DNA from 2 places in the Methylosarcina fibrata AML-C10 genome. Region 2 is predicted to be linked to the other one. Evidence: riboswitches for the same ligand, from Rfam matches in the RefSeq annotation. Region 2 holds a riboswitch; the other holds the start of a gene.
What was found. A riboswitch is a leader RNA that binds a small molecule or an ion and turns the genes downstream of it on or off. The one in region 2 is predicted to bind cobalamin.

Region 1: linked by a shared signal. The riboswitch ahead of A3OW_RS0115475 (TonB-dependent receptor domain-containing protein) and the one ahead of A3OW_RS0111290 (ribonucleoside-diphosphate reductase subunit alpha) in region 2 are both predicted to bind cobalamin.

Annotation. Positions count from the first base shown of each region.
Region 1 covers NZ_KB889965.1:3,294,201-3,308,803, forward strand. Annotated here, with positions in the region: gene A3OW_RS0115415 (ABC transporter permease subunit) at 1-494, opposite strand, end outside; gene A3OW_RS0115420 (PstS family phosphate ABC transporter substrate-binding protein) at 701-1,684, opposite strand; gene A3OW_RS0115425 (SixA phosphatase family protein) at 1,794-2,309, opposite strand; gene A3OW_RS0115430 (CHAD domain-containing protein) at 2,507-4,030, shown strand; gene A3OW_RS0115435 (phosphotransferase) at 4,276-5,346, shown strand; gene A3OW_RS0115440 (hypothetical protein) at 5,620-5,955, shown strand; gene A3OW_RS0115445 (glutathione S-transferase family protein) at 6,002-6,667, opposite strand; gene A3OW_RS0115450 (SDR family oxidoreductase) at 6,717-7,565, opposite strand; gene A3OW_RS0115455 (YbgA family protein) at 7,568-8,503, opposite strand; gene A3OW_RS0115465 (DUF1499 domain-containing protein) at 8,666-9,109, shown strand; gene A3OW_RS0115470 (hypothetical protein) at 9,216-9,785, opposite strand; gene A3OW_RS0115475 (TonB-dependent receptor domain-containing protein) at 9,838-11,700, opposite strand; cobalamin riboswitch at 11,819-12,028, opposite strand; gene hemW (radical SAM family heme chaperone HemW) at 12,075-13,247, shown strand; gene pyrE (orotate phosphoribosyltransferase) at 13,284-13,922, shown strand; gene A3OW_RS26535 (fibronectin type III domain-containing protein) at 14,054-14,603, shown strand, end outside.
Region 2 covers NZ_KB889965.1:2,406,798-2,421,400, forward strand. Annotated here, with positions in the region: gene A3OW_RS0111270 (methylenetetrahydrofolate reductase) at 1-365, opposite strand, end outside; gene A3OW_RS0111275 (formate--tetrahydrofolate ligase) at 365-2,038, opposite strand; gene metE (5-methyltetrahydropteroyltriglutamate--homocysteine S-methyltransferase) at 2,133-4,424, opposite strand; gene A3OW_RS0111285 (LysR family transcriptional regulator) at 4,532-5,416, shown strand; cobalamin riboswitch at 5,604-5,821, shown strand; gene A3OW_RS0111290 (ribonucleoside-diphosphate reductase subunit alpha) at 5,935-8,727, shown strand; gene A3OW_RS0111295 (ribonucleotide-diphosphate reductase subunit beta) at 8,724-9,833, shown strand; gene A3OW_RS27130 (cysteine-rich CWC family protein) at 9,953-10,168, shown strand; gene A3OW_RS27135 (FlhC family transcriptional regulator) at 10,426-10,989, opposite strand; gene A3OW_RS0111305 (flagellar transcriptional regulator FlhD) at 10,986-11,294, opposite strand; gene A3OW_RS0111310 (lytic transglycosylase domain-containing protein) at 11,306-12,001, opposite strand; gene tnpC (IS66 family transposase) at 12,723-14,315, opposite strand; gene tnpB (IS66 family insertion sequence element accessory protein TnpB) at 14,390-14,603, opposite strand, start outside.

The sequences.
Region 1 (14,603 bases), 890 kb from region 2:
TCCGGGTAGGTGATGCGGTATTGATGTTTTACGAGAAGCGCCCGTCCGTCGGACAGGCCGTAAACAACCACGCCTTCGCCGAGCGGGCTTCCTTCGGCAAAGCTGGTGATCCTGGCTCCTTCCGGAATCGCCACCGATTGCTTTGAGAGGGTTTTGCCCGTGGCTGCCTCAAAGAACACCACTTGGCCCGAGTCGGTAAAACGGGCCGCCACTTCGTTTTGTTCTTCGATCGTCAGCAACAGGGTTTTGCCGGAAGCCTGCTCGGGAACCTGATAGACGCCGGCCGGATCGGCGCTCGCCGGTATAAACAGCGGCACGACTTCGTAGAGCAGGTAAAAGAAAATCAGCACAATGGCGACAATCACGCCCAATCCGCCCGCCACCACGCCATACCGGGCCAGCAAGTCCTTGACTAATCGCCATTGCTGGTAATAGCCACCGGCAGCGTCGGGGATGGCTGAAACATATTTTTTTTGAGAATTTATTGCCGACATGCAGGAAATCTGAAATATGAAAGCGACATGTTAAAGATTAATAACGAAAAAAATCGGCTGGGGCTCGATTTCCGAATCCCAGCCGCTTACCTGTCCATAACCGCTCTTACTTCATGAGGGGGAAAATAACGGGTTATTCAGACCGACATCACTGTCTTGCGTCCCTGCTCGTTAATTGGTTTTTCACAGAGGTAACGGGTGTTCCTTTATTTAATCAGAGTCAATGCTTTTTCCACCACCTTGGCCGGAAGAGGAATATAGCCGTCCTTGATGACCGCTTCCTGACCGGCTTTCGACAACACCATTTTCATGAATTCATTTTCGAGCGGAGCCAAGGGCTCATTGGGTTTTTTATTGACGTAGACGTACAGATAACGGGTCAGCGGATAAGTGCCGTTCAGTGCATTTTCCGGAGTTGCCTCGACATAGTCCTTGCTGCCTTTCTTGGCCAACGGCACCAGTCTTACGCCCGAAGTCGAATATCCCATACCGGAATAGCCGATCCCGTTGACCGAAGTGGTCACCGACTGAACGACCGATGCAGAACCGGGCTGCTCATTGACGTTGCTTTTGAAGTCGCCTTTGCATAAGGCATGCTCTTTAAAATAGCCGTAGGTGCCCGATACCGAATTACGTCCGTACAATTGAATCGATTTGGCTCCCCAGGCCGCCACGCCTGCCTGCCCCCAGTTTTCGATGTCGGCCTCGCCGCCGCACTTGCGGGTGGAAGAAAAAATCGCGTCCACCTGTTCCATGGACAATCCTTTGATGGGGTTGTCCTTATTCACCAGAACCGCCAGGGCATCGACCGCGACCGGAATCGCCGTCGGCTTGTAACCGTATTTGTCTTCGAAATCTTCGATTTCGTCGTCTTTCATCTCGCGGCTCATCGGCCCGAGATTCGAAGTACCTTCGGTCAGAGCCGGAGGCGCCGTGGAAGAGCCTGCGGCCTGAATCTGGATATTGACGTTGGGATAATTACGGTTGAATTCTTCCGCCCACAAAGTCATCAGATTGGCGAGGGTATCGGAACCCACGCTGGACAGATTGCCGGAAATGCCGCTGGCTTTCTGGTATTCGGGAATGTTCTCATCAACGGTCATTACAGCGCTAGCGTTCAGGCTGAACAAGCCGGTGGACGCGAAGCCCATGGCCATCAGCAGGGTTTTGGTATTACCGGATAATTTCATTATCAACTCTCGATATAATTAAAATAGAACGGGTAGGTACAACGATCGCAATAAGAGTATTCATTTTATATGACATTATTATGACAATGTCATATTTTTATTCGGCTTGTCAATTCCCGCCAGACAACTGCTTGGGATGAACGAGCTCGATCAGCTTCGCGCATTGCGGCGGCAAAAGAGTCCAGTCCTCGGGCATGGCCATTCTCGCCAACGCCGCGGTAGGCATCAACTTTTCCTTGCCGGGAAGATGGGCAATTCCCACCAGTTCAATTAGAAGCCGTTCCAGCTCCGGATTATGGCCGACCAGCAAAACTCGTTCCGATTCGGCAGGAATTTCCGCCAGGACGTTTTTCAATCGGTCGGCACTGGAAGCATACAAACGGATGTCCCGGCGTACGCTTTCCTCATCGATTCCGAGTTCTTCGCATACCAGAAGCACGGTATGTTCCGCTCTTTCGGCGGGCGAGGTCAGTACCTCATCCGGAACCAGGTTCCGCTCTTTCAGCCATTTTCCTATTTGCCGGGCCGCGCGTTTTCCCCGTTTTTTCAACGGACGGTCGATGTCCGAAACCGAGCCGTGCCTATCGGATTTGCCGTGCCGAAGCAACCATAATTCTCTAGCCATGGTAATATTCTCCAATCTATGACGCTATATGAAATATCAAAAGATGTCTACGATGCATTTTCCGTTATCAAACTTCGGCGATTATGCAATGATTTTATGACGGAAACATGTAATGCCTGTCATGAATCGTTAATACGGCACAGCTAAAATTAAGGATTTAGGTCGTTGCTCGCCTTAAAACTCACTCATCCAGCACCATGTCCTTACAATTCGAATTACCCGCCAATTTATCGGCCGAAAAATTTCTCGCCGAATTAAGCGAAAAAGCCGATATCCAGCTTATTTCCCGGCATTATTGCCTCAGGACCTATTACGACAGTTTCGACTGGCGCTTATGGTCCAACGGAATCGTTTGCGAGTTCAACCGTTCCAAAGTCTGCTCTTCCTTGTCGCTGCGGACGCTCAAGAACGGCCGGATCCTCGCCGGTTCGGAAATCGCCGAAGTTCCTCCTTTTCCAAGGCAATTAACAGCGGGAATCGTTCAGGATTCCCTGCAATCCTTGCTGGGCATACGGGCACTTCTGGCGATCTGCACGCTCGACTACGAAGCCTATCAACTCAATCTGCTGAACAAGGACAAGAAAACCCTGGTAAGGCTCGATCTCGAAGAATACGAACTGTGCAACAATCGCCTGCTGCTGCAACCGATCAAGGGTTACGAACAGGCCGCCGAAAATCTGACCCGCCTGCTCACCGGGGAACTGGGGTTAACCGTTACGGACAAGCCGGTATTGCTGATTGCCCTGGAACTGCAAGGCCGCCACCCCAAGGACTACTCATCCAAACTGAAACTGACGCTGGATCCGGCCCTGCCGGCCGACATGGCGGTAAAAACGATATTCGGCCATCTTTTAAAAGCGATCAAACTCAACGAGCACGGCATGCTGGCCGACATCGACAGCGAATTCCTGCACGATTTCCGGGTTGCCGTGCGCCGGACCCGCACCGGATTAAAGCAGCTCAAAGGCGTTCTGCCGGAGGAAGTCGCCGCTTATTATTCCGATTTTTTTTCCTGGCTGGGACAAGTTACCTGCCCGACGCGCGACCTGGACGTCCACCTGATCCAGTTCGAGCATTACAAGTCGGTGCTGCCGGAAAACATCCGCGACGATTTGAATCCTCTTTACGACTTTCTGCTCAAAAAAAAGCAGCAAGCCCGGCAGGACATGCTGGAACAGTTAAAATCGCCCAGATATCTGACGACCCTGCTCGAGTGGGAGCAGTACCTGAAACAACAGCCGCTCCAGGCCGTCCAGCCCGCCTCTCCGGCTCCGGCCGCCAAAACCGTGGCCAATCGCAGCATCTGGAAAATGTATAACCGGGCGTTGCGCCAGGGCAAAGCGATTACACCGGAGTCGCCCGCGGAGAATTTGCACACGCTCAGAAAGACCTGTAAAAAACTGCGGTATCTGATCGAATTTTTCCAGAGCTTGTATTCCGAATCCCACATCAAACATTTACTCAAAGACCTGAAAGAACTCCAGACCGTATTGGGCGACTTTCAGGATTACACCGTTCAGGAACAGGCCATTCAGCAATTCAGCGAAGAAATGATCCAAAGCGCCAATTCGGCTAAAACTTTCCTGGCCATGGGCGTGCTCGTCCAGATTCTGGATGAAAAAAAATGGCAGACGCGCGCCCAATTCTCATCGTGTTTCGAACATTTCACCCGCAATAAAAATCACTCGATTTTTAAATCACTGTTCGCAAGCGACGATTAATCTTTTTGATTCCCCTCGCCTGTTCCTTCCCGGCGTCTTTCTTTTCCTTAACGACGGGTCCGGCATTCCCGGCTGACGCCTTTTGCCTTAATGGACGCGCCGGCCGGTTGCACTATTCCTGACGAGGCTTTTTAAAAAGCCGGGATTGAACTAAAATACGCAAGAATCGGTTCCGAATTCGTTTTACCGCAAGCGGCACAAAAACGGCCATTGAGAAAATTTAAATCAAGGTCTCGCTACCATCAATGAAGGAAAATATTCTCGCCCGGGATCCTCGTGAACTGACGATCAATTGGGCACAGCGGATTATTGAAAAACATTCCATCGATGCCAAAGTCTCCGGAGTGAACATCGTTTCCGTCGATATCGGGACCACCACCCGCATCCGCCTCCTGGTGGAACACGACGGTCCGGACCTTTGGCCCCGGCGCTGGTTTGTCAAATTGCCTTCGCTGCATTGGCGCGCCCGATCGATAACGGCACTGTCCCGGCTGCTCCATATGGAAGTCCGCTTCTACAACGAGCTTTCCAGCTTCATTCCGGTCACCCGTCCCCATAGTCTGGCCGCACACAGCAAAATAGGCAGAGGTACGACGCTGGTTCTGTCCGACGTGACCGAATTCGGCGCAAGGCCGGGCTGCACCAAAGACGCCCTGACGGCGGCCGAAGCCTCTCTGGTGATCAGGCAACTGGCCTCCTTGCATGCCCATTTCTGGAATAAAGTACATCAAGATCCCGATTACCGCTGGCTTTCCGGCCCGGTTCGGCGCCTGGAAGACGGTTTGGGCACAGCCCTGGCCGTGCCTTTGATGAAGCGAGGTCTGACCAAAGCGGGAAGCCTGGTTCCCCATGGCCTGTACGAGCCCGCTCTCCGGTATGCCCAAAAGCGCAGGCTGGCCATGCGTTATCTGAGTTCCGGCCCGCAGACGCTGGTTCATCACGATTGCCATTCCGGCAATTTATTCTGGAACCAATCCCTGCCCGGATTTCTCGACTGGCAACTCGTCCGCCTGGGCGAAGGCATCGGCGACGTGGCGTACTTTCTAGCCACGGCGCTCGATCCCGAAATCCGGCGCCGCCACGAACCGGAGCTCCTGGCCGGTTATTTTCAGGTGCTGCTCGAGCACAAGATTCCCAAAATCGAATTCGGCAGCCTGCTGCAACGCTATCGGGCGCATCTGGCTTATCCTTTTGAAGCCATGCTGGTCACCCTCGCCATCGGCGGCATGATGGATACGGAAAGCAATCTTGAGCTGATCCGCCGGACAGCGGCTGCCGTCGAGGATCTGGACGCCTTTTCCGCGCTGCCCATTTAACTCCATTTTCCGGTCGAGCGTTTTTTGTAACGTACGCGGGCGAATCGGAAACCTCCTGAAATAGCGCCCTGAGCCTTTCTTATCACGGCATCTTCCCGGCCGTGAGTCAACCGGCTGATCCGGTGGAAGCTCTCTTTTACCCGAGCGGGCGGGATCACGGGTATAATGCCTGTCAAGAAACCGGAAAACCGGTACGGCCGCTTTGAAATGAACGGAATTATCCGGCTCTTCAACGCGGGAACTTACATTCAACAATCACGAGACCACTACACGATGATCAGATTTTTTATCTTGATGTTGCTGATGTCGAACATGCCTTTGGCTGCCGCCGGTCCGGAAGCCAAACCCGAGGCGGTTCAACCTCATGAAAACAAACTGGATCGTTTGAGTAAAAAACTGGGGCTGACCGAGGATCAAAAATCCAAAATCAAGCATCTTCTGCATGCCAACAAGGACAAAATCCAGACGCTAAAAGAAACGGACCCGGAACAACTCAAATCTGCCCTGTCTCCCGAGCAAAAGCACACGCTGGAACAACTGCGGAAAAATCCCGAAGCCTTGCGGAAGCTGAAAAGCGAAGTGAAGGGCAAGCAATTGAAGCTCGACTAGCGCCGCGAAGAAGAAAGCGTTGCGGCGGATTCGCCGCGTCGGGTCCCTATGGCCGCCAGTGCGGCGGGTTGGTCCGCTCGAATCCCGGTATCGCTTCCATTTTCTTGCACCAGGCCTGCACCGCCGGATAATGTTTTTCGATTTCTCGAAGCGTTCCGCCGATTTCCTCGGTATTTTCCCGTTTCGCCGCGATGGTCAGCAACTGGACGACGGGGTAATACGCCACGTCGGCCGCCGAAACTTGCGCTCTGCCCGCCAGAAAATCGGCACGGACCAGTTCGTCGTTGAGGCGGCTCATTTCTTTTTCGACCATTTGCCTGGACCGAACGGCTTCCTCGCGTTTTTCCGGAAGCTCTCCGGAAAAAACGGTGCCGACGAAATGGGTCATGTGCGGCTCCCAATAAGAGACGCATTCCATGATCGAACGCCAGATCCGGCCCTGCTCAGCCGCGCTGAGCCCGAACAGGGCCGGCTCCGGCTGCCTCGCTTCCAGATAACACAAAATGGCGATCGATTCATACAGCGTGAAGCCGCCTTCACGTATCGCGGGCACCTGGCCCCGCGGATTGATCGCCAAAAACCGGTCCGATTTGAGATCCTTTTCCGAAAAACCCAAGCGCACGCTTTTATAAGGCATCCGTTTGATTTCCAGGGCGAGCAGCACCCGCCACGAATACGGGCTGCCGCAGCCCCAATACACTTCGATGCTCATCCGCCTTCGGATCCGGTTGCGCTATCGGAAAAAATTTCAATCATTGACTTCATTGCCCGGTTGGCGACATTTCTTTCAGCCGCTCCCCATAGCCGTCCTTGTAACTCGGAAAAAGAAAACGGTAGCCCAACGCTTTCAAGCGGGCATTGCGGCAACGCTTGTTCATCGGCGCTTCGCCGGCAACCGCTTGCGCCGCCGGCGGCGGACAATGCAACTGCTCAGCCAGCCAGGAGACGACCTCCCAAAGCGGCGCAGGATCGTCGTCGCTGGCCAGATAACAGGAATCCAGCGCCGCTCCGGCCAAACGCCGCGCCAGCAGGAACGACAGCACGCCGATACAATCCTGCTGATGAATCCGATTGGTGTAATAGGGAGGCGTTTTCTGGATTAAGGGCGCTGAAGCCGCCTTCCTTAATAAATAGTCGCGGCCGGGCCCGTAAATTCCGGAAAAGCGCACCACGATATTTTCAGGATTTGCCGACAGCACCCGCGTCTCCGCCTGTCGAAGCCATCGGCCGTTGAACGGTTCGGGTTCCGTTTCCGACATTTCATCGACCCACTCGCCCCGGCATTGGCCGTAGACGCTGGTCGACGAAACAAAAATCAAAGGCCGCCCGGCAAATCGGTCCAGCACGTTATTAAGACCGGTCTGATAGACGTCCCGGTAACTCTGCTCGGAGCGGCCATCCGCCGAAACGATAAAAAACACCTGATCGAATCCGGTTCCGACAGCCTGTAACGTCTCGGCTTGAGTGACGTCGGCGGCGACATAGGCGAACGCACTTTGCCCGGGCGGCGGACGCCGTTTCAGCCCCGTGACCCGGTGGCCCTGAACGGACAATTGCAGCGCCAGGCCCGAGCCGATGTCGCCGCAGCCCACGATTAAGACGTCAGCCATCGCTACAACTCGTTAAGCAGGCGCAATTCCTGCGGATAAGGGGATAGGTAATAAGATTCATCGATGTAAGGATCGGGTGATTTTCGAAAATGGTGCTTGAGCAGGGTCAGCGGAACGATCAGCGGCAGGTCGCCGCGCCGGTAGCGCTCGATTACGTCGACCATTTCCGCCTTGTCGTCGGCGCTCAGCTCTTTCTTCAGATAACCCTGGATGTGTTGCAGGACATTGACGTGCCGGCTGCGCGTCGGCACCTGCTTCAGAAGGCTCGTGAGCGAGACGATGTACCGTTCGGCCGTGTCGGCCAGCGTATCGGAGCCGACGTCGGCCAGCATCCGGCCCAGATCCCGGTAATCGCCGTGGCTCATGATGATGAGCTTGTGCCGGGCATGGAACGTCGTCAGTCTGCCGGGAGTCAATCCTTCCGCCAGCATTTTTTTCCATCGGTAAAAAACATACACGCGCTGAATGAAATTCTCGCGGAGGCCCGGATCGCCGAGCCGTCCTTCTTCTTCGACCGGCAGCAACGGATTGGCTTTCATCAAGGCTTCGGCATAAATGCCGACGCCTTCCCGCCGAGGCTGGCCGCCGCCGTAAACCTTGACCCGTTCCATGCCGCAACTGGGCGAGTCTTTTTTCAGAATATAACCGCACAGTTCGGCATGCCGATCCTTGAGCTGCTCGGCGTGCCGGCGCAAACGGTCGGTCACGTCGCGCTCCGGATCCTTGACCCCGACGCAGCGTATTTCGCCGCCGATTCTGACCAGATGCAGAGTCGGCCTCGGCACGCCCAGGCCGATTTCCACTTCGGGGCAAAAGGGATGAAACTCGAAGTACTGCCCCAGGGTTCCGGTAATGTAGGCGTCGTGCTTGTGGCCGCCGTCGAAACGCACTTCCTGGCCGAGGAGGCAACTGCTGATGCCGATGGGAATTCTCTTCATAGTCATACCGAATGGCTCCGGAAAACAGGACCGGCGGACTCGCTCCGCCCCGCTTCCGCAAAAAATCCGGCTCGGCGTCTTCCGCGTCCGCAAAGACCGCGCTGGTTTTTCCGCCTGAAAAATGAGATGCTCTGCTTGGAATGAACAACCGGGCGAAATTCCATGATTTTCAAATTGCTTGTTTCTACAGGACTGATTGCGATGACTTTATCCACCCCTTCCCAGGCAGCGGATACCGCTGTCAAACTGGCGCCCTGCCCGAACACGCCCAACTGCGTGTCCAGCCAGGCGCCCAAGGACAGCGGCCATTATATTGCACCGTTTAAAATCAAAGGTAAAGTTGAAGACGCCTGGGCGGCGTTGCAACGGACGCTGGCCGGCCAAAAACGGACCGTGATCACCGAAGCCGGTAACGGCGCGCTGCACGCCGAAGCCACCACGCTGGTCTTCCGTTTTGTCGACGATGTTGATGCGGTGCTCGATGCCGATGCGAAACTCATTCATATCCGTTCGGCTTCAAGGGTCGGGTACAGCGATCTGGGGGTTAACCGCAGACGAATGGAAGCGTTAAGGCGACAATTGCAGCAGGCCGGGATCGTGGAATAGAACGCCAGAAACCCGGTTTAATGCGGGCCAAAAACCTGTCTTTGCAAGCCGTCCCGGAATCGCATTGCAAAAATTCCGGGGACGGAGGCGTTCAACCGTTTTCCTGTCACGCTTCCTTGCGCAGGGACTGCACGCCGAGCGTGGCTTTGATCAGCCTGACCGCGGCGAACAGCACCGCCACATAGCCCAGAGCCGCTCCGGTGTAGGGCAGGAAATAACCGGCAGACTGCACGATGTAGCGGCTCCATGCCAGATCGTCATAGCGCCCGGAAAACAAATAGAAACTGCCGTTGGAAATGATAAAGGCCGCGGTGGCCGCCAAGGTCAGCAAGCCGAACGACAACGCCAGTTCAGCTCCGGCAAAGGATTTGAATCGCGCACAATAGCGGCCTGCCGACCACATCACGCCATAGGTCGGAATCAGAAAGACGTAGGCCGGAGAAATGCAATAAGCGCTGGTGCCGTTGGCAATGGCGAGATAATCGATCAAACCGGCCAAGCCCAACAAGAAGACGAAAAGAAGGGTTTTGCGATAAACACCGGCAAAAAAGAACACCGCCAGCGACGCATCGGGAAGATGCAAGGCATCACCGAAATGGTGAAAACGGGTGAGCACCATCAATAGTATCAGAGGTACTGGCAAATAACGGGTCTGCAGCCAGAATAGGGTTTTCATCGAGTATCTCCAAAATGAGCGAATTTGACGCGAAGCCGTTCCCGGCCGTTCTTCAGTTATTATAATGGACGGAAACAAAAAAATTTCTGTCCGCAGTGTTATAAGTATCCACCAGTTGATATTGTTTATCCAGCAGATTATTCAGTTTGGCGCTGAGCATCCAGTGCTTGTCGAAGTGATAAGCGGCCCGTAAATCGACCGTGGCATAGCCGGCCACCCGGACCGTATTCTGCGGATCGTCGTAGCGGTCGCCCTGAGCCAGGATAAAAGCGCCCACGTCGACCGGCCCGAACGAACGGGACAAATCAAACGACAGGCTCTTCTGATAACGCCGCACCAACCGGAGATCGGTCTCCCGGTCTTCGGGATTCAACAGGTTCATGCCCAGCTTGCCGTTCCAGCCGAAAAACTGAGCGCTGATTTCCGCTTCGAGGCCGTCGATCTGAGCTTTTCGGACATTCTCGGGACGGTATTGGAAACGCACCGGATCGACCAACATCCAACTGATCAGATTGTCGATATTGGTGTGATAGGCCCTGAATTCCCATTGCAGCCGTCCGTGGTCACCTGCCAGACCCACTTCGAACGAGGTCGATTGTTCGGGTTCCAGATCGGGATTGCCCGCGCTGAAACCGTCGTTGGGCCAGTACAGATCATTGAACGTCGGCGCCTTGAACGCGTTGCCGAAACTGGCGAACGGACTGAGGCCATACTTCCAGCGATAACGCCAGCCGACGTTGCCGGTGACGTAGTCGCCGAAGGCCTCGTTTTCATCCCAGCGCAGCGAGGCATTGATGAAATGATCGTCGAACAAACGGCTGTGCATCTCGCCGAAGATCCCGACGTCGTAGCGCGACGTCTTGCTGAAATTTTCCGAGCTGTCGATTTCATCCAGACGATAATCCGAACCGAGCACCCACTGATGATCGTCGGACAAGTCGATCCGGTTCAGCCAGGTGGCGTTCCAGCGCGTCGTATCGAAGCGGGTGGAAAAGGCGCCGCCGGGGGCAAAATTATCGTTGTCGTCGAGGCTCTGACCGAGGCGCAACGTGGAGCGCCAATTGTCGAGCAGATCCATGCTGCCGGAAAGGGAGGCCACCTGATTGATGAATTTCGTTTTGTCCTGGAACGTACCGTCGTACTCGGTCTTTCCCTGAGCTCTGATGAACGAGCCTTCGATTTCGGCCTCATTGTCGAAGCGGTGGCCAAGCCGGGCATTGACCGCGGTATTGTAATAGCCGTCCTTGTCGGGCTGGTCGACGCCGAAAAATCCCGGCACCGGTTCGCGAGAATCGAATCCCTGCGTGTTGTAATGAGAGGCGCCGACCGTGTACCAGGAATTTTGCCATTGGCCGCTGACCGTGCCGGCCGTGCGGATCGTGTCGTAAGTGCCGCCGCCGGCATCCAGCGTCACGCTGGGCTTTTCGCTCCGGCTGCCCTTCCGCGTGAAAATCTGGATGACGCCGCCGATTGCTTCGGAGCCGTATAGGCTGGACTGGGGGCCGCGGATGATTTCCACCCGCTCGATCTGATCGATGGGAATGAATTCAAATGCGGTGGCGCCGATCGTCGCCGAGCCTACTTTGATGCCGTCGACCAGCACCAGGATATGGCTGGAATCGGTGCCGCGCATGAAAACGCTGGTGATTTTGCCGTCGCCGCCCTGTTGGGTGAGATCCAGGCCGACGGTGCCCTTCAACAGTTCCGGCAGGGTTTTGCTCTGCAGGCGCTCGATATCCTGGCGGGTATAGACCGTGGTCGCGGTGGCAAGCTGCTTTTTATCTATTTCCGAGCGGGTGGCGGTAACCACCATTTCGGGTAAATCGGCCGGTTCGTCCGGGATGGGTTCGGCCGCCGGCAAAGGGAAAGAATGGAATCCGGCCAGCAACAGCGAGCCGTAAATGAATTTTTGCATGGTCTCCTCGTCCTCTGCGCCGCCCGCGCAGGGTGCATTAGCTAATAAAACAACGGAGGACGAAGAAGACGAGAAAAACGGAAAATGACTGTCCTTTTCGCAGACAGCCCTCCGCTGTGCCGAATAATGCTTCGAGGCCGGTCTCCGGGCTTATAAGCGGCTGGCGCCTGAATCGCCGCCTTCCCATGCAGAGCACAGTGGCATTTCGACGATTCTTTGACTTATCTACCGTTGCGGGGGCAGCGTCGGCTTTGGCTGAAACCTGACCGACTTCCCGTTTAACCATTGGGAATGACATCCGAATGGAACCTGAAAGCGGAGGCCATTATAAAGAATCGGCTTTCGATGTCAAATGGCCGTAACCGGCGGAAATCGTGTTAAACTACCTCTTTATCCGTTCGATTATTGCCGTCTTGCCGCCGCTCAGCCTTTATATTCATATCCCCTGGTGCATCAAAAAATGCCCTTACTGCGATTTTAATTCCCACGCCGCGAAATCCGATCTGCCGGAAACCGCTTACGTCGATGCCCTGCTGGCCGATCTGGCCAAAGATGTGCGCCGTTACCGAATTGACCGTCCGATCGCTACGATTTTTATCGGCGGAGGAACGCCCAGCCTGTTCTCGACCGCAGCGATCGACCGGCTGCTGCAGGGCATCGCTCGGCAGGTGACTCTTGAACAGAATGCGGAAATCACGCTGGAAGCCAACCCCGGCACTTTCGAGAGCAAAAAATTCCGGGATTTCAGATGGCTGGGCATCAACCGCCTGTCGATAGGCATCCAAAGCTTTCACGACGGGCCATTGCGAAGACTGGGCAGGGTGCATTCTTCGAAAGAAGCCGTGACGGCGGTCGACATCGCGCATCGTGCCGGCTTCGACAACATCAATCTCGACTTGATGTTCGGCTTGCCCGAGACAACTCCCGACACGAGCAGAATCGATGTCGAAACCGCCATCGGCTTGCAACCGGCCCATATTTCCTTATATCAGTTGACCCTGGAGCCTAATACCTATTTCCATAAATTTCCGCCCAGGCTCCCCGGTGACGAGATCGTCTTTGAAACCCAGCGCCTTTGCCAGAGCATTTTGGCCGATCACGGCTACCGGCAATATGAAATCTCGGCTTACAGCCTCGACGGTCGGCAGTGCCGCCACAACCTGAATTACTGGCAATTCGGCGATTATTTGGGCATAGGCGCCGGCGCTCACGGCAAGCTGTCGCTGGCCTTGCCCGGCCGCATCCTTCGAACCGTCAAGCCCAGGCATCCCGAACAGTATCTGAAAACCGCCGGGGACGATGCCATCGAAACCATCATCGCCCCTCAGGATCTGCCGCTGGAATTCGCGATGAACCAGTTGCGGCTGAAGCAAGGCTTCAGCGCGAACGCGTTCCGCTCGGCCACCGGCCTGCCTCTAGCGGCTCTTGAACCGGGCTTGAATTCCAATCTGAAACAACGGTTGTTAATCGAGGAAAACGAGCGTTATCATTGCTCGGACTTGGGCTGGAATTTTCTGGATACCGTTTTGCAACGCTTCGTCAACTGAAAACCGACCCGATCCCCATTTCGATACGGACTCACCATGCACGACTATCAAAAAGACTTTATCGCCTACGCCCTGGAATGCGGCGTACTGAAATTCGGTGAATTCCAACTGAAATCAGGCCGCATCAGCCCCTATTTTTTCAACACCGGCTTGTTCAATACCGGCGCCCGGTTGGGCAAATTAGGGCAGTTTTATGCCCAGGCCTTGATCCATTCCGGAGTGGAAGCCGATATCCTTTACGGTCCGGCCTATAAAGGCATCCCGTTGGTCAGCGCGGCCTCGATCGCCTATGCGCAACTAAAATCGTCCGACATCCCTTTTGCGTTTAACCGGAAGGAAGCCAAAGATCACGGCGAAGGCGGCGCCTTGGTGGGCGCTTCTTTGAAGGGACGGGTCATTATCGTGGACGACGTCATTACCGCGGGAACCTCGGTCAGGGAATCGGTCGACATCATCCGGGGCTGCGGCGCCACCCCGGCCGGCGTACTGATTGCACTGGACCGGCAGGAAAAAGGACAAGCCGATATCTCGGCCGTCCAGGAAGTCACCCGAACCTTTGCCATGCCGGTCATCGCCATCGTTACTCTGGCCGATATTATCGAGTATTTGAGCAATGAGGGCGGCCCTTTTCTTGAAGCGATAAAGGATTACCGGCGCCTTTACGGAATAACCTGAGCGCCGGCTTCCGAATGATAAGCGGGCGTGAGATACGACCGATTTAATTACCCAGCCGAAATCAGATCCACTCGGCAGATTCATTGACTCAAACGTCAAACGAATTTCCGTTAACGGGATAGGAGAAGGTCATGAATGATGGCTTGATTATTCAACCGCGATCAAAACTCGCTCCGTTATTGCCAAAATCCGTCTGGTGGCAGGCCGGGTTTTGGATTCTGGCCGCATTGGCTTTGGCCGCGCCAATTTTAGTTAAGGCTCAAGACGATCTTTCCGTGCCTCCTGACCAGCCATTCGCTGCCGACGGCGTTATTCCCGGCTCTACCGGCCACAGCGAAATTCACTCTGCGGGCAATCTGCTCTATATCCCGGTGGGGCCGAAGCTTTCCTCGGCAGAGGTGCGCTCCGGGACGCAACCCTCGAGAAACAAGGCTCACGCACTCATCGCCGAACGCCTTCGCGAAAAGAAGCCGAAGCCTGGTAATGCCGCCGTTCCCGAGAGAGAAGGAAGCCGGCTGGACAGAGTCGTCGTGTTTCTCGATGAAAACGGAGAACCCATTCTTCCCGATGCGGAGGAAGCCAGGAAAAAATCGGCTTCTGCTGTTGCCGGCGCAGCGATAGACAACGAACTGACTTTCACCTTCGATTCCCCTGACCACCCCTGGAGCGCGTCGGATATAG
Region 2 (14,603 bases):
ATGTTCAGTTTTGGAAAGCGCCTGCGTACCGCCCGGATCAGGTCTACCACGTCGGTATTGCAATAGCTGCGTTTCAGGCCTTCCGGCGGATCGCCAGTCACCAGTAACACGTTGTCGAGCTGGTAATCCTCGATGATGCGATACAGCTCGCCGCTTTCGATCTTGAAATCCATGGCCCGGAAATGCGGAATAAACCGGTATTGGTTTCGATCGACATGTCTCGCCAGTTCCCAACTGCGCATATCGAAGCGCTGGATATCCGGTACGTTGATGATGTTAATGCAGTCATTCAGACTCTGCACAAACGCATATTGTTTTTCAAAGGCATCCAAGTTTCTGGGGACGATTTCAAACGAAATATTCATTAAAACAACCCACTGATCACGCCGTCGTCGCTGATGTCGATCCGTTCTGCGGCCGGAGCTTTCGGCAGGCCCGGCATGGTCATCATATCGCCGGCAATCGCGACGATGAAACCGGCACCGTTGGCGAGGCGTACTTCGCTAATTTCGACGGTGTGACCGCTCGGTGCACCCTTGTTGTTGGGATTGGTCGAAAACGACATCTGGGTTTTCGCCATGCAGATCGGGAAATGACCGTAGTTGGTCTGCAAGGCTTTAATCTCGCCCATGACCTTCGGGCTTGCGCTGACGCTGCCGGCACCGTATAGCTTGGTGGCGATGGCTTCGATCTTGTTCCACAGCGGCAGGTCATCGTCGTAAACGTAATTGAAGGCCGGCTCGCGGCTGTCGACGATGTTCAAAATTTCGCGTGCCAGTTCTTCCGCACCCGCCCCGCCGTGCGCCCAGTGTTTGGCGACCACACATTTCGCGCCCAAGGCCTCGCATTGAGTTTTGAGCAATTCGATTTCGGCGTCGGTGTCGAAGGTGAAATGATTAATGCTGACCACGCAAGGCAGGCCGTAGTGGCTTTGGATATTGTGTAAATGGCGCTCCAGATTGGCGAAGCCTTTTTTCAAGGCTGCCAGGTTTTCCTGATTCAATTCATCCTTGCCGACGCCGCCATGGAATTTCAGCGCCCGTACCGTAGCGACCAATACCACCGCCGACGGCTTCAGGCCGGACGTCCGGCATTTGATGTCCAGAAACTTCTCGGCTCCTAGATCGGCACCGAAGCCGGCTTCGGTGACCGCGTAATCGGCCAATTTCAACGCGGTTTTGGTGGCGGTGACGGTATTGCAGCCGTGGGCAATGTTAGCGAACGGGCCGCCGTGAATGATTGCCAGATTATTTTCCAGGGTTTGCACCAGATTGGGTTTGATGGCATCTTTCAGCACCGCCGCCATCGCGCCGTGGGCATTTAAATCTTTGGCGTAAACCGGCGTGACTTTATCGGATTTGTAACCGATGACGATACGCCCCAGTCGTTCTTTTAGATCGGCTCGGCTGGTGGCCAGGCACAGAATCGCCATCACTTCCGAAGCCACGACGATATCGAAGCCGTCCTCGCGCAGATAACCGTTGGCAGCGCCCCCCATGCCGACCACGATCTTGCGCAGAGCCCGATCGTTCATGTCGATGACGCGCTTCCATTGAATGCGGCGTGGGTCGATATCCAGTGCATTGCCATGGTTGATGTGGTTATCGATCAACGCCGATAACAAATTATGCGCAACGCCGATGGCATGAAAGTCACCGGTAAAATGCAGATTGATGTCTTCCATCGGCACCACTTGCGCATAACCGCCGCCGGCCGCGCCGCCTTTCACGCCGAAGCAAGGGCCGAGCGAGGGCTCGCGCAGACACATGATGGTTTTTTTACCGATGCGGTTCAAGGCGTCGCCGAGGCCAACCGTAGTGGTGGTTTTACCTTCGCCAGCCGGTGTCGGGCTGATCGCCGTGACCAGAATCAGCTTGCCGTCAGGTTTATCGGCGAGACTGTTCACATATTCCAATGAAATTTTGGCTTTGTAATGACCGTAAGGATCGAGATGTTCGGCAGGAATGCCGAATTTTTCGCCAGCCAAATCGATGATGGGGCGCATTTTGGCTTGTTGGGCGATTGCAATGTCTGACATGGACGCGTTCCAAAGGAAAAAGTTAAATCTGATTTTAAATCGGTGTTTGTGAAACCCCGGCACTTAGCCGGGGTGATTGATACCGGAATGCGCGTTAGCCTAACGAAGCGCGCAAGGTTTTAGCGGCGGCCACCATGTTGGTCAGCGCCGGTATCACCTCAGCCCACTGGCGGGTTTTCAGGCCGCAATCCGGATTGACCCACAGTTGTTCAGCGGGAATGCGCTCGGCGGCCTTGTGCATCAGCGCCACGATATGCTGTTCGCTTGGGATATTGGGCGAATGGATGTCGTACACGCCGGGGCCAATGCCGTTCGGGTAGTTGAAATGCTCGAAAGCATCCAGCAACTCCATGTCGGAACGCGAGGTCTCGATGGTGATGGCGTCGGCATCCATATCGGCGATGGCAGCGATGATGTCGTTGAACTCGGAATAGCACATGTGGGTGTGAATCTGTGTCTCATCCGCCACGCCGTTAGCCGTGATACGGAACGATTCCACCGCCCAATCCAGATACGCCTGCCATTGCGATTGGCGTAGCGGCAAGCCTTCGCGCAAGGCCGCCTCGTCGATTTGTATTACCTTAACGCCAGCCTTCTCCAAATCCAGCACTTCCTCGCGGATAGCCAGCGCCAGTTGCTTGCAAGTGACCGAGCGGGGTTGATCGTCGCGAACGAACGACCAATTCAGAATAGTCACTGGACCGGTCAGCATGCCTTTCATCGGTTTTTTGGTCAGCGACTGGGCGTAGCTGATCCATTCGACGGTCATCGCGTGCGGACGACTGATGTCGCCGAACAGGATGGGCGGTTTGACGCAACGCGAACCGTAAGATTGTACCCAGCCGCATTGACTGAACACATAGCCGTCAAGCTGCTCGCCGAAGTATTCCACCATGTCGTTGCGCTCGGCTTCGCCATGCACGAATACATCCAGACCCAGCGCTTCCTGTTCACGCACAGATCGAGCGATTTCGGCCTGCATGGCAGCTTTATAACCGGCTGCATCCAATTTTCCGGACTTGAATTGGCTACGTGCCAGGCGAATTTCCGAAGTCTGTGGAAACGAACCGATGGTCGTTGTGGGAAATTTGGGTAGTTTTAACAACGCGGCCTGCTTGAGCGCGCGTTGCGCATAAGGGCTCTGGCGCTGGCCTAGTTTTGCGTCGATCCTGGCCAGTGCGGCCTTGACCGCCGGATTGTTGACCCGCGATGAGTTGCGGCGTGCCTCGATGGCGGCGCGGTTGGCGTCCAGTTCGGCTTTGACCGCATCGCGCCCCCGGTTAAGTGCGGTTGCCAGCACCTGCAATTCGCCGAGTTTCTGCTTGGCAAAGGCCAGCCAGGATTTGATTTCTGCGTCGAGTTTCTGCTCGCTGTCCAGATCGACCGGCACGTGCAGCAGCGAGCACGACGGCGCAAGCCACAGGCGTTCGCCCAGTTGTTGCGCGATCGGTTCAAGCCAATCCAGCACGGCGTTGAGGTCGGTCTTCCAGATATTGCGGCCGTTGATCACTCCGAGTGACAACACCTTGTCCGTTGATAATTGATTAATCAGCGGCTCGATGTCATCGCGGCCGTTGACGGCATCGACATGCAGGCCGGCCACCGGTAAATTGGCAACGAGACTGCGGTTTTCCGCCAGTTGGCCAAAATAAGTCGCCAGCAACAATTTGATCCGGCAATCTTGCAAGTATTGATAGGCGGTGTCGAAAGCATTTTGCCACTCGGTATCCAGTTCGGTGACCAGAATCGGTTCATCGATCTGTACCCATTCAACGCCTTGAGCGGCGAGCGTTTCCAGCAATTCGGCGTAAACCGGCAGCAGTTTGGGCAACAGCGCGAGCTTGTTGGAATTGTCCTTGGCCTTGCCTAGCCAGAGGTAGGTGACTGGGCCGATAATCACCGGCTTGGCGATGACGCCCTGGGCCTTGGCTTCCTCCAGTTGTTCGAGCAAGCGAGAAGCATCCAGCTTGAATGCGGTGGCTGCGGTGAATTCGGGCACGATGTAGTGGTAGTTGGTATCGAACCATTTGGTCATTTCGCCGGCGGCTACGCCCCCGCAGCACTGAGCATCGCTGGCGGATTGCGCTGAACGGCCACGAGCGACGCGGAAGTAATTGTCCAGCGCATCGCCGTGGAAATCTTGCACCCGCTCCGGCAAATTGCCCAAGGTAAAGCTCATGTCCAGCACTTGGTCGTAAAAGGCGAAGTCGCCGACCGGCACCCAATCCAATCCGGATTGCAGTTGCCAATGACGTTGGCGTAACTGCTGGCCGAGGGCTTTCAGTTCGTCGCGCGACGACTCGCCTTTCCAGTAGGATTCTAAAGCAAACTTTAGCTCGCGCTTGGCGCCGATCCGGGGAAAACCTAAATTGTGAATTTTCGTCATGAGTAAGTCCTTTCTATTGAATGTTTGACACATAAAACATTGTAAACAGACAATAGAATGAAGATAATCGATGTTTCTTCATTGATTCATGAGGTATATTCATCAATATGGAATTGATCCATCTACGTATTCTGCTGGCGTTAAAACGCCAGGGCACGCTGAGCGCGGCGGCCGACACCCTGCACCTGACCCAATCGGCGCTGTCGCATCAGATTAAAAACCTCGAACAGCGTCTGGGCGTGACGCTGTGGTACAAACAGGGGCGTTCGCTGATATTGAGCCAAGCCGGACGCTACTTGTCGGAAGTTGCCGAATCGGTGATCGCCACTGTCGATTCGGCGGAAAATCATCTGGCGCAACTGGCCAAAGGCAAAACCGGTAAATTGACCATCGGTATCGAATGCCATGCCTGTTACGAATGGTTCCGCAACATTCTGCAACCCTATCTGCGCGCATGGCCGGATTTGACCGTCGAAGTCACCTCGCGCTACCGCTTTGAATCGTTCGAAGCCATCCGCCAATACAAACTGGATGCGGTGCTGACCTCCGATCCGGTCGATAACGGCCTGCTGAGTTACCAGCCGCTGTTCGATTTTGAGCTAGTTTTGATCGTTGCTGATAACCATCCTCTTGCTAGCCGCACTGAGATCACGCCCGACGATTTACGTGGCGAAACCGTGTTGACCTACCCGGTAGCCCGCGAACGGCTGGACATGTTCCGCAAGGTGCTGCAACCGGCCGGCATCGAGCCCGCCGCGCATCTGCAAGTCGAGGAAACCGACATCATGCTGCAACTGGCCGCCGCCGGCCGCGGCGTCTGTTTGCTGCCGGAATGGCTACTCGCCGACAAATCCGCCAAACTGGATTTGACCGGGCTGCGCTTTACGGGTTTGCCCATCGGCAAAACCATGTATTTGGCCTGCCGACACGAGGACGCCGAGCTGGAATATTTACGCTGGTTGGTGGAGCATGCTGGCAGCGTGGTAGTGTGAGCGCAACTGGTGGTCGCGCATAGCCATCTGTTTGCTCAGGGGAGTGCATTCAGTACTAATGGCCTATCGGAGCCAAGAAAGCAGCTTGTCTCGATGAAAATACACAAAACACAACATATAGTTATCAATAATCAAAAAAGTCACTGTATATAGTTAAGATAGCTTGACAGCCATCTTTTCTCAGCCTAAACTTCCTCACCAAGACGGTTCCCCCCGAAGGGGATTAAAAGGGAATCCGGTTGCCGTTTGTGCGCTGTTCGCATGATCGTCTGTAAGCCGGAGCTGCCCCCGCAACTGTAATCGGCGAGTTGAGGTTCAATCCGTGCCACTGGACGCGAGTCCGGGAAGGCCGAACCGAAACGGCGACCCGAAAGCCAGGAGACCTGCCCTCGAAACCTTTATCAACCAGGAGCGGGGTGTCTCCGAGGACGATGGCAAGCATTACGGTTCGGATTCTCGCTGCCGTTTTACGCCTGCCGTTGCGGCTTCATGTCCCTGCTCCCCTTGTGGAGAAACACATGGATAGCGCCGCTCAACCCGCCAGTTTTTATCCCGACCCTGCCGAATCCGTTAAACACTCCCCTTCGTATCCAACGGATAGCGGCTTGGAAGTGATTCGCCGCAACCGTTCCGTGGTCGCGTTTCAGCCGGAAAAAATCGCCATCGCCATCACCAAGGCCTTTTTGGCCGTGGAAGGCCAGTACAGCGTCAATTCGGCGCGCATCCGCGAACAGGTGGCGCAACTCACCGCCAGCGTGATCGATGCCTTGACGCGGCGTTTGCCCGGTGGCGGCACGGTGTATATCGAGGATATTCAGGACCAAGTGGAACTGGCGTTGATGCGTTCCGGCGCCCACGACGTGGCCCGTGCGTATGTGCTGTATCGGGAAAAGCACGCGGCTCAGCGCGCGGCGCAACAATCTACCGAGCTTGTCGTATCCGCTTTGCATGTAGACGACCAAGGCCAACGCCGGCCGCTGGATAGCGCAGCCTTCAGCGCGCTGTGCCGCGAGGCTTGCGCGGGTTTGACGAGTGTCGATGCCGAACGGGTGTGGGCCGAGACACTGAACAATCTATACGACGGCATGCCGCTGGCGGCGGTGCGTCAGGCCCTGGTGTTGGCGGCGCGGACCTTGATCGAATTCGAACCGGACTACGGCAAAGTCGCCGCGCGCTTGCTGTTGAGCCAACTGCGCCTGGAAGCTACCGGCTCGGCCTTGACCCAAGCCGACATGGCCGAAGCGTATGCCGGCTGCTTTATCGAGTTCATCGCCACCGGCGTCGCTGCCGAACTGCTCGATCCACGCCTGGCCGAATTTGACCTGGAACGACTGGGTCAGGCCCTGCTGGCCGAGCGCGATTTGCAATTCGATTATCTGGGCCTGCAGACCCTGTACGACCGCTATTTCCTGCACGTGAACGGCCTCCGCATCGAATTGCCGCAGTGCTTTTTCATGCGGGTGGCGATGGGCTTGGCCTTGCATGAGATCGACCGAGAGGCGCGCGCTATCGAATTTTACCGCTTGCTATCGAGCTTCGACTTTATGTGTTCGACGCCGACCTTGTTCAACAGCGGCACCCGCCATCCGCAATTGTCGTCGTGCTATCTGACCACGGTCTCCGACGATCTGGACAGCATTTATCAAAGCATCAAGGAAAACGCGCTTTTGCAAAAATACGCAGGCGGCCTTGGCAACGACTGGACACCGGTGCGGGCGCTAGGCAGTCGGATCAAGGGTACCAATGGCCACAGCCAGGGCGTGATTCCGTTTTTGAAAGTGGTCAACGACACCGCCGTCGCGGTCAACCAGGGCGGCAAACGCAAGGGCGCGGTGTGCGCCTATCTGGAAAACTGGCACCTGGATTTCGAGGAATTTCTGGAGCTGCGCAAGAACACCGGCGACGAGCGCCGCCGCTGCCACGACATGAACACCGCCGCCTGGGTGTCGGACTTGTTCATGCAACGGGTGCGTGATAACGCCGAATGGACCTTGTTTTCGCCGGTGGATACGCCGGACTTGCACGAGCTATACGGTGAAGCCTTCTCCGAGGTTTACCAGGCTTACGAAGCCAAGGCCGAACGCGGGGAGATCAAGTTGTATAAACGCATCGGCGCGGTGCAGCTTTGGCGCAAGATGCTGACCATGCTGTTCGAAACCGGCCATCCGTGGATCACGTTTAAGGACGCCTGCAATCTGCGTTCGCCGCAACAACATGCCGGGGTGATTCACAGTTCCAACCTGTGTACCGAAATCACGCTGAATACCTCGGCCGACGAAACGGCGGTTTGCAACCTGGGCTCGGTGAATCTGGCCGCGCACTTGGTCGAGCATGACGGCGCATGGCAACTGGACGCCGGCAAATTGCAGCGCACCGTCGCCACCGCGATGCGGATGCTGGACAACGTCGTCGACATCAATTTTTACGCGACGCCCAAGGCGCGCAACGCCAACCTGCGCCACCGTCCGGTCGGACTGGGCATGATGGGTTTCTCCGATTGCTTGCACCAACTGGGGCTCGCTTACGCCAGCCAGGAAGCGGTGGAATTCGCCGATTATTCGGCCGAATTGCTGTGCTATTACGCTTATCAGGCCTCGGCCGATTTGGCCGAGCAACGCGGCCGTTACAGCAGCTTTACCGGCAGTCTGTGGCAGCAAGGGCTATTGCCGCCGGATACGCTGGAACGCCTGAGCGAAACGCGCGGCGATCTGGGTGTGGTCGCGGGCGGGCGGCTGGACTGGGACGCGCTGCGTCAACGCATTGCTCAGGTGGGGATGCGCAATTCCAATTGCGTGGCCATTGCGCCGACCGCGACGATTTCCAACATCGTCGGCGTGTCGGCATCCATCGAGCCGGTCTATCAGAATCTTTATGTCAAATCCAACCTGTCCGGCGAGTTTATCGTGGTCAATGCCGCGCTGGTACGCGATTTGAAAACACTGGGATTATGGGATGCGGTGATGGTGGCCGACCTGAAATACTTTGACGGCTCGCTGGCAGCCATCGAACGGGTGCCGGCCGACATCAAGGCCCGCTACGCCACCGCCTTCGAAATCGACCCGGAATGGCTGATCGAAGCCGCCGCTCGTCGGCAAAAATGGATAGATCAGTCGCAATCGTTGAATCTATACGTCGCCGCACCGACCGGCAGCAAGCTGGACCAGATATACCGACTGGCCTGGCAACGCGGCTTGAAGACCACCTATTATCTGCGCACCTTGGGCGCGACGGCGATGGAGAAAACGGGAGGCGATGACGCGACGCCCAAAGTTTGCTCGATTACCGATCCTGATTGTGAGGCCTGCCAATGAAGCCGACGCTGAATTTTGACGATTGGGATGCGCCAATCACCTCGACTGCATCGGAAATCCAGGTCGATACGCAAAAAGTAGCTCCGTCTAATGGGAGTGTACTGCCACCAATTGATCCCGAACAAAAGCGAGTGGTCAACGGACAGGCCGACATTAACCAGTTGGCGCCATTCAAATACCCGTGGGCCTGGTCGTTTTTCTTGAACGCCAACCGTAACCACTGGACGCCGCTGGAAATCTCGATGGCGCAGGATGTGCACGATTACCAGCATAAACTGACGTCGGCCGAACGCCACGTGTTCGAGAACGTACTAGCTTATCTGACCACTTCCGACATTCTGGCGATGCGCAACATTGGCCTGGCGGTGATGGAAAAGATGAGTGCGCCGGAATTGCAAATCTACCAGGCTCGACAAGTCTACGAGGAAGCGCTGCACACCTGGACCTACCAGCATTGCATCGAAACCCTGGGGATCGACCAGCGCGAAATCTACAACCGCTACCGGGTGGTGCCGGAAATCCATGGCAAAATCGCGCTGGCCAACCGCCGCCTGCACGGCGTGTTGCAATCCGGGCGGCCGTTGACCGACCGCGACGCGCTGCATGAATTTGCCATGGCTTATCTGTTCTTCGCCGCCGTATTCGAGGGCTCCTGGTTTTACAACGGCTTCAGTCCGGTATTCGCGTTGCAGCGGCGTGGCTTAATGAAAGGCACCGCCGAACAATTGCAATACATCATGCGCGACGAAGTGCTGCATTGCGCGTTCGGCATTCGCGTGGTGCGGCAATTATTGGATGAGGAAAATCTGGCCCTCGATCCGCAAGCGCTACGGCAAATGTGGGACGAAGCCGAAGCCGCCGAAGCGGCCTATGCCGGCTACATCCTGCGCGACTCGATTCTGGGCTACAACGCCAGATTGCATGTCGAGCAATTCCGCTTTGTCGCCAATCGCCGCGCCCGGCAACTCGGCCTGTCGGAGCCCTTTCCCGGTGCCGAAAACGTATTGCCGTGGCTGGACGAACAGGCCAATCTACGCAAGGAGAAAAATTTCTTCGAAACCCGGGTTACGGAATATCAAACCGGCGGCGCGCTGGCCTGGGATTAGCCGTCAAGTATACTCAGCATCGGCAAGGCCGGGTTCAATCATGGCAGCGACGATAAACCGGCCTGTCGAAATACGGAGCAAGGCGGATTTGATGGCTGATTTTTCTCCGGAGCGTTTTCGTGGTTAGCAATAATTTCGGAAACAAACACGAGGCGAAACAGTGCCCGCGTTGTCAGCGCCTATTCATTTGCAAGGCCAATCGCATTCATCGCTGCGATTGTTCGAACATTTGTTTGTCCTTTGAAACGATTGAGTATATTCGACAGCTTTATGATGAATGTCTTTGCCTGGCTTGCTTGAAAGAGTTAGAGTCCGACGTAACGTCCCCGAAATAGCTTAGATTTGGCTGTTTCTTGGCGTTTTGCTAATGGCTATAAAGCCGGGAATGTAAACCAAGCCATACATTTACAAAAAGATTATGGATATAAAAGTCAGCTTAGTAGTCACATCTAGTCGCTTGCAACCAAGGTTTTTCAGCTGCCTGAATGTCGCAAAGTGGCCGACAAAGACCGTCAGTATCAGGCTCAATCCAAAGTGCTAAATGAATCTGCCCGATCAAACTGAGAGTTTTACAAAAACACAAATTCTGTCGTTACTTCGAGTCAGGAACGTTTCCCCTTTTTCGCAATTGATCTATGACACAAACTTGGCAGGTTGGCGGAAATTTGCTGTTGTAAATAACGATATGATCACCGTGACAGCTTTTACAATATTGCAAGGATGCCGAGCCGATTTTCAGCGCTTGGGCAATGACCCAGGCTTCGCTGAAATTAGCGGGACGCACCTTACCGTAGGGTCTGCGTTCACGAACATGGTTGGGGAATGTCTCGCAAAAAAAATCCCAGGCAAATATGATGGCGGACACATCCATTTCAGCCCTGATATCGACCGGACTGGCACTTCGATAAAGGGATGCAAACAGAGAGATGTACAGCATGGACTCTCGTACTTGGGGAATGGCTTCGATGGCGGGAAGCAAGCCCGAGCTTGGGCTCTCTCCTTGGTGAATGGCGCGATGAATATCGCGAATTTCCGGCAAACTGATGCTTTTAATCAGTTGGCTGACATATGATGTTCGAAGTTTTCGTTTGAGCAGTTGATAGGCTAATTGGTAGTTTTGCAACTGATCTTCATAGGACAAGCCTTCAGCTATCATGGCTGGCTTCCTGATTTGCTTAAAAACATTCTCAGTCGAAGGGCGCGTTGTTCAAAAGGCTCGCTCACCATGGGTTCGTTACGCAAGAATGTCCGCCAGGAATTGACGGGAAAACGGGGAGCAAAACTGAGCACATCGCTTCGCGCCAGTGCTTTCAACTGATCTACCGGCATTTTAGCCAAAATGGTCACTGCTTCCGGTGTTAAGCCGAGACTGACCATGGCTTGCTGTTTACGGCCGGACTGGATCAACGCATGAGCCAGAATCAGATAATCCAGATTCAGGTTGTAGATATTTTCGTCCATAAAGCACTCGATCAGAGCACTGCTCTGATTTGATTCGCCACCGCCAGCACCCTGCGTCCATAGCTCACTGCGGCTTTGGTATTTTGCCAGCTGTGATAGCGCCCTACCCCTAAAACCAGATCATGGGGTGCTGATTGGATGGCTTCGGCCAAGACTAAAGCACCGATCTGTAAGTTCGTGACAGGGTTCAACAGTTGCTCAGGTTTACCTACCCGATGTCCATGCCAGTAGAGATTGATTTGCATGAGTCCGACATCGATGTTCCGACGACCCTCGGCAAGGGTTTTATTTAAGAGGACTCGTGCTTCCTGTTGCGAGTCGGGGAGGATGGGTTTGCCGGACTTGTTAATGGCCCAGGGCCAGGGAGACACCTGATTTGAAGGATTCCCTTTGGCTGATTCAATCAGCGCGACAGCATATAAAATGTAAGGATCCAGTTGATGATGTTTGGCGATTTGCCACCAAAGTGTGCTTTGCAGCTTGGAAGGAGAAGGGTTTGAAACTTTTGGACTGACCGTAGTGATATAGCTTTTTGGCAAAGCCGCCTTTTCTTGCGCCTGGCAACTTGGGCCGAAACTAATGAGTCCTAAACAAAATATAGGCAGCACAAGAGCATAATTCTTTTGGCAAAAACTCCGACTCTTGTGGGATTCAGAGAGATGTTGAGCCGATGACTGATGGCGGCTCTGTAAATTGGTAAGCAACATGGCAGATGAGCATCGTTTATAATGACGCGAGTCTACCTCCTGTTTTTAATTTCTCTATGTCAGAAAAACGACCGTTTGGGGGCTTTTTTGACGGTGATGATCGGCTGGACTGCTTCGATTGTGTCGTCACTACTCCACCGATACCAGGGTCTTCAACCACGTATTGATGATGAGCACCAACAGCTTGGCATGACATGCTTTGATTTCGGCAATTATAATTGCCGATTCTATTGCCATTTTATTGCCAATCGTGCATTAAATTGCGTTGAATCAAGTTGAAACTTGATTTATCTATTTTCAATTAGTTCAATAACTTAGAATGCAACTCATTGATCTAGAAACCCATTTTATCGGACTTAAAATCCCTCGGTGGTAACACCGTGCCGGTTCGACTCCGGCCCGAGGCACCAAAAAATTCAAGGACTTAGGTTTTTTGACCGAGTCCTTTTTTATTGCCTTAAGGTTTTTGGGACACTCTCGGGACATTTTGTGGGGAAGCGATGTATTTGGCACAGGGAAAATTTTCGCGTTTTTGGCTGGAAGCCTCGGCGCTGTTGGGTTTGCGCCGAGTTCAGTAAAAATTTCGTTTTGCGAATTTTGCGCCAAGAATGATTAGATTTTGCGTTTTATTTGGCACAATCCGAGTTTTGAATGATTGAGTGTTAACCCGGAACGATGGAAAGCGTGCAGAGGTACCACGACTCAAGTTCACCGGTAGAAATTAATCGGTGGCAGCAAACGGCAGCAATTCGTCGATGCGACTGTTAGGCCAGGTGGGGAGTTTTTCCAGGGTTTCTCTTAACCAAACGGCCGGATCGAGGCCGTTGAGCTTGGCGGTGCCAAGCAGAGATTGAATGACGGCGGCCCGTTGGCCGGCTCGTTCCGAGCCTGCAAACAACCAATTCTTTTTCCCCAAGGCAATGGGGCGAATACTGTTCTCGACGGGATTGTTGTCGATGGGCAGATCACCGGTTTCGGCGTAACGCGTCAGGGCGCTCCAGCGTTTCAGGCTGTAATTGATCGCTTTGGTCGTTGCGCTGTTGGGCGCGGTATGGAGTCGTGTTTGCTGCAGCCAATCGTCCAGGTCGGTTAATGCGGGTCGGCTTTTTTCCGCCCGCAGGCATTGGCGCTCGTCGGTACTCATGTCTCGGCCCTCGGCTTCAATGGCATACAGCACGCCGATCCGCTGCAAGGCTTCTTGTGCCACGGGGCTCTGACTGGCCTGGAACAGGTCGAAGAACTTCCTGCGCGCATGCGCCCAACAGGCGAGCTCGACGCACGGTTCAAGCAGGCGTTGATGCTCGGGATGCGCGCGGGCAGTCGCAAACAGGGCTTTATAGCCACCATAGTCGTCGACCATCAGATGACCCTGCCAGTCTTGCAGAAACTGCTGCGCATGCCGGCCACTGCGACCGGCTTGATAGTCGAAGATGAGGATCTTCGGCCCCGGTTGCAGGTCGTTACTGCGGTAGGCCCACAAATAGGCCTTTTTCGTTTTGCCGTTGCCCGGATCGAGCTGCGGCACCGGCGTCTCATCGGCATGCAGACAGTCACGTTGCAACAGATGCCAGGCCAGGCGATCCGCCAAAGGCTGCAAGGCGACGCCGAGACGTCCGACCCAATCGGCCAGCGTGGAACGGGACAAGCTCACGCCGTCCCGCGCCGCGATTTGTTCCAGCCGGTACAAGGGTAAATGATCCAAGAATTTGCTGATCATCACCCAGCTCAACAAGCCGACCGCGGCCAGGCCGCCATCGATGACCGCCGGCGGAATCGGCGCCGCCGTGATGGTTTCACAGTGCCGACAAGCGTATTGTGGACGAATATGCCGATGCACGAAGAATCGGGCGGGTTCGACATCCAGTTGTTCACTGACGTCTTCACCGATCTTGACCAAGTCTTTTCCGCATTTTCCGCAGGCGCAGGTTTCGGGTTCGTGACGGTGTTCGATGCGCGGCAGATGATCCGGCAAGGGCTGCCGGCCAGCGCGCACCCGTTTCGGGCGAGCCACGGTGGCACACGATTGGACTTCCTGAAGCTGCTCGACTTCGGCTTCGATGGCCGAGATGTCAGTGTTCCAGGTTTCTTCGAAGACATCGCGTTGCAACGGCGCCAAGGCTTCGCTCTTGGTACTGAAACGGATGCGCTTGTAGTAAGCCAACTCGTGCGTCAGCGCGGCAATTTTGACGTCTTTGGTCTGAATCGTTTTAGCATCCCGCTCAGCCTGCTCGAGCAGTGATTGAATCAGTGCCGCTACCTCGGTTTTGGCAGCCGGTTCCAGATTCAACTGATCGAGTTTGGCAAGTGGATTCATGGTTGACATTATACCGCGCAAAGCCACTGATTGCATTGATTTTACTGGGTTTTGTCGGGCTTTAACGCCGCATTTTATACCCGCCATTCCGCTGAGGGCGTGGCCGATAGCCGTTGCCAGTCGACACCCGCGACCAGCCACCGCCACTGGGCCTGACTGAGCGCAAACACCGGGTCAGAAGCCTGGGGCCAGACAAAACGGCCTCGGTGCAAGCGCCGCTGACACAGCCACACGCCATTGCCATCCCACAGCAGCAAACGCAAGCGGTTGCCGGCCCGGTTACGGAAG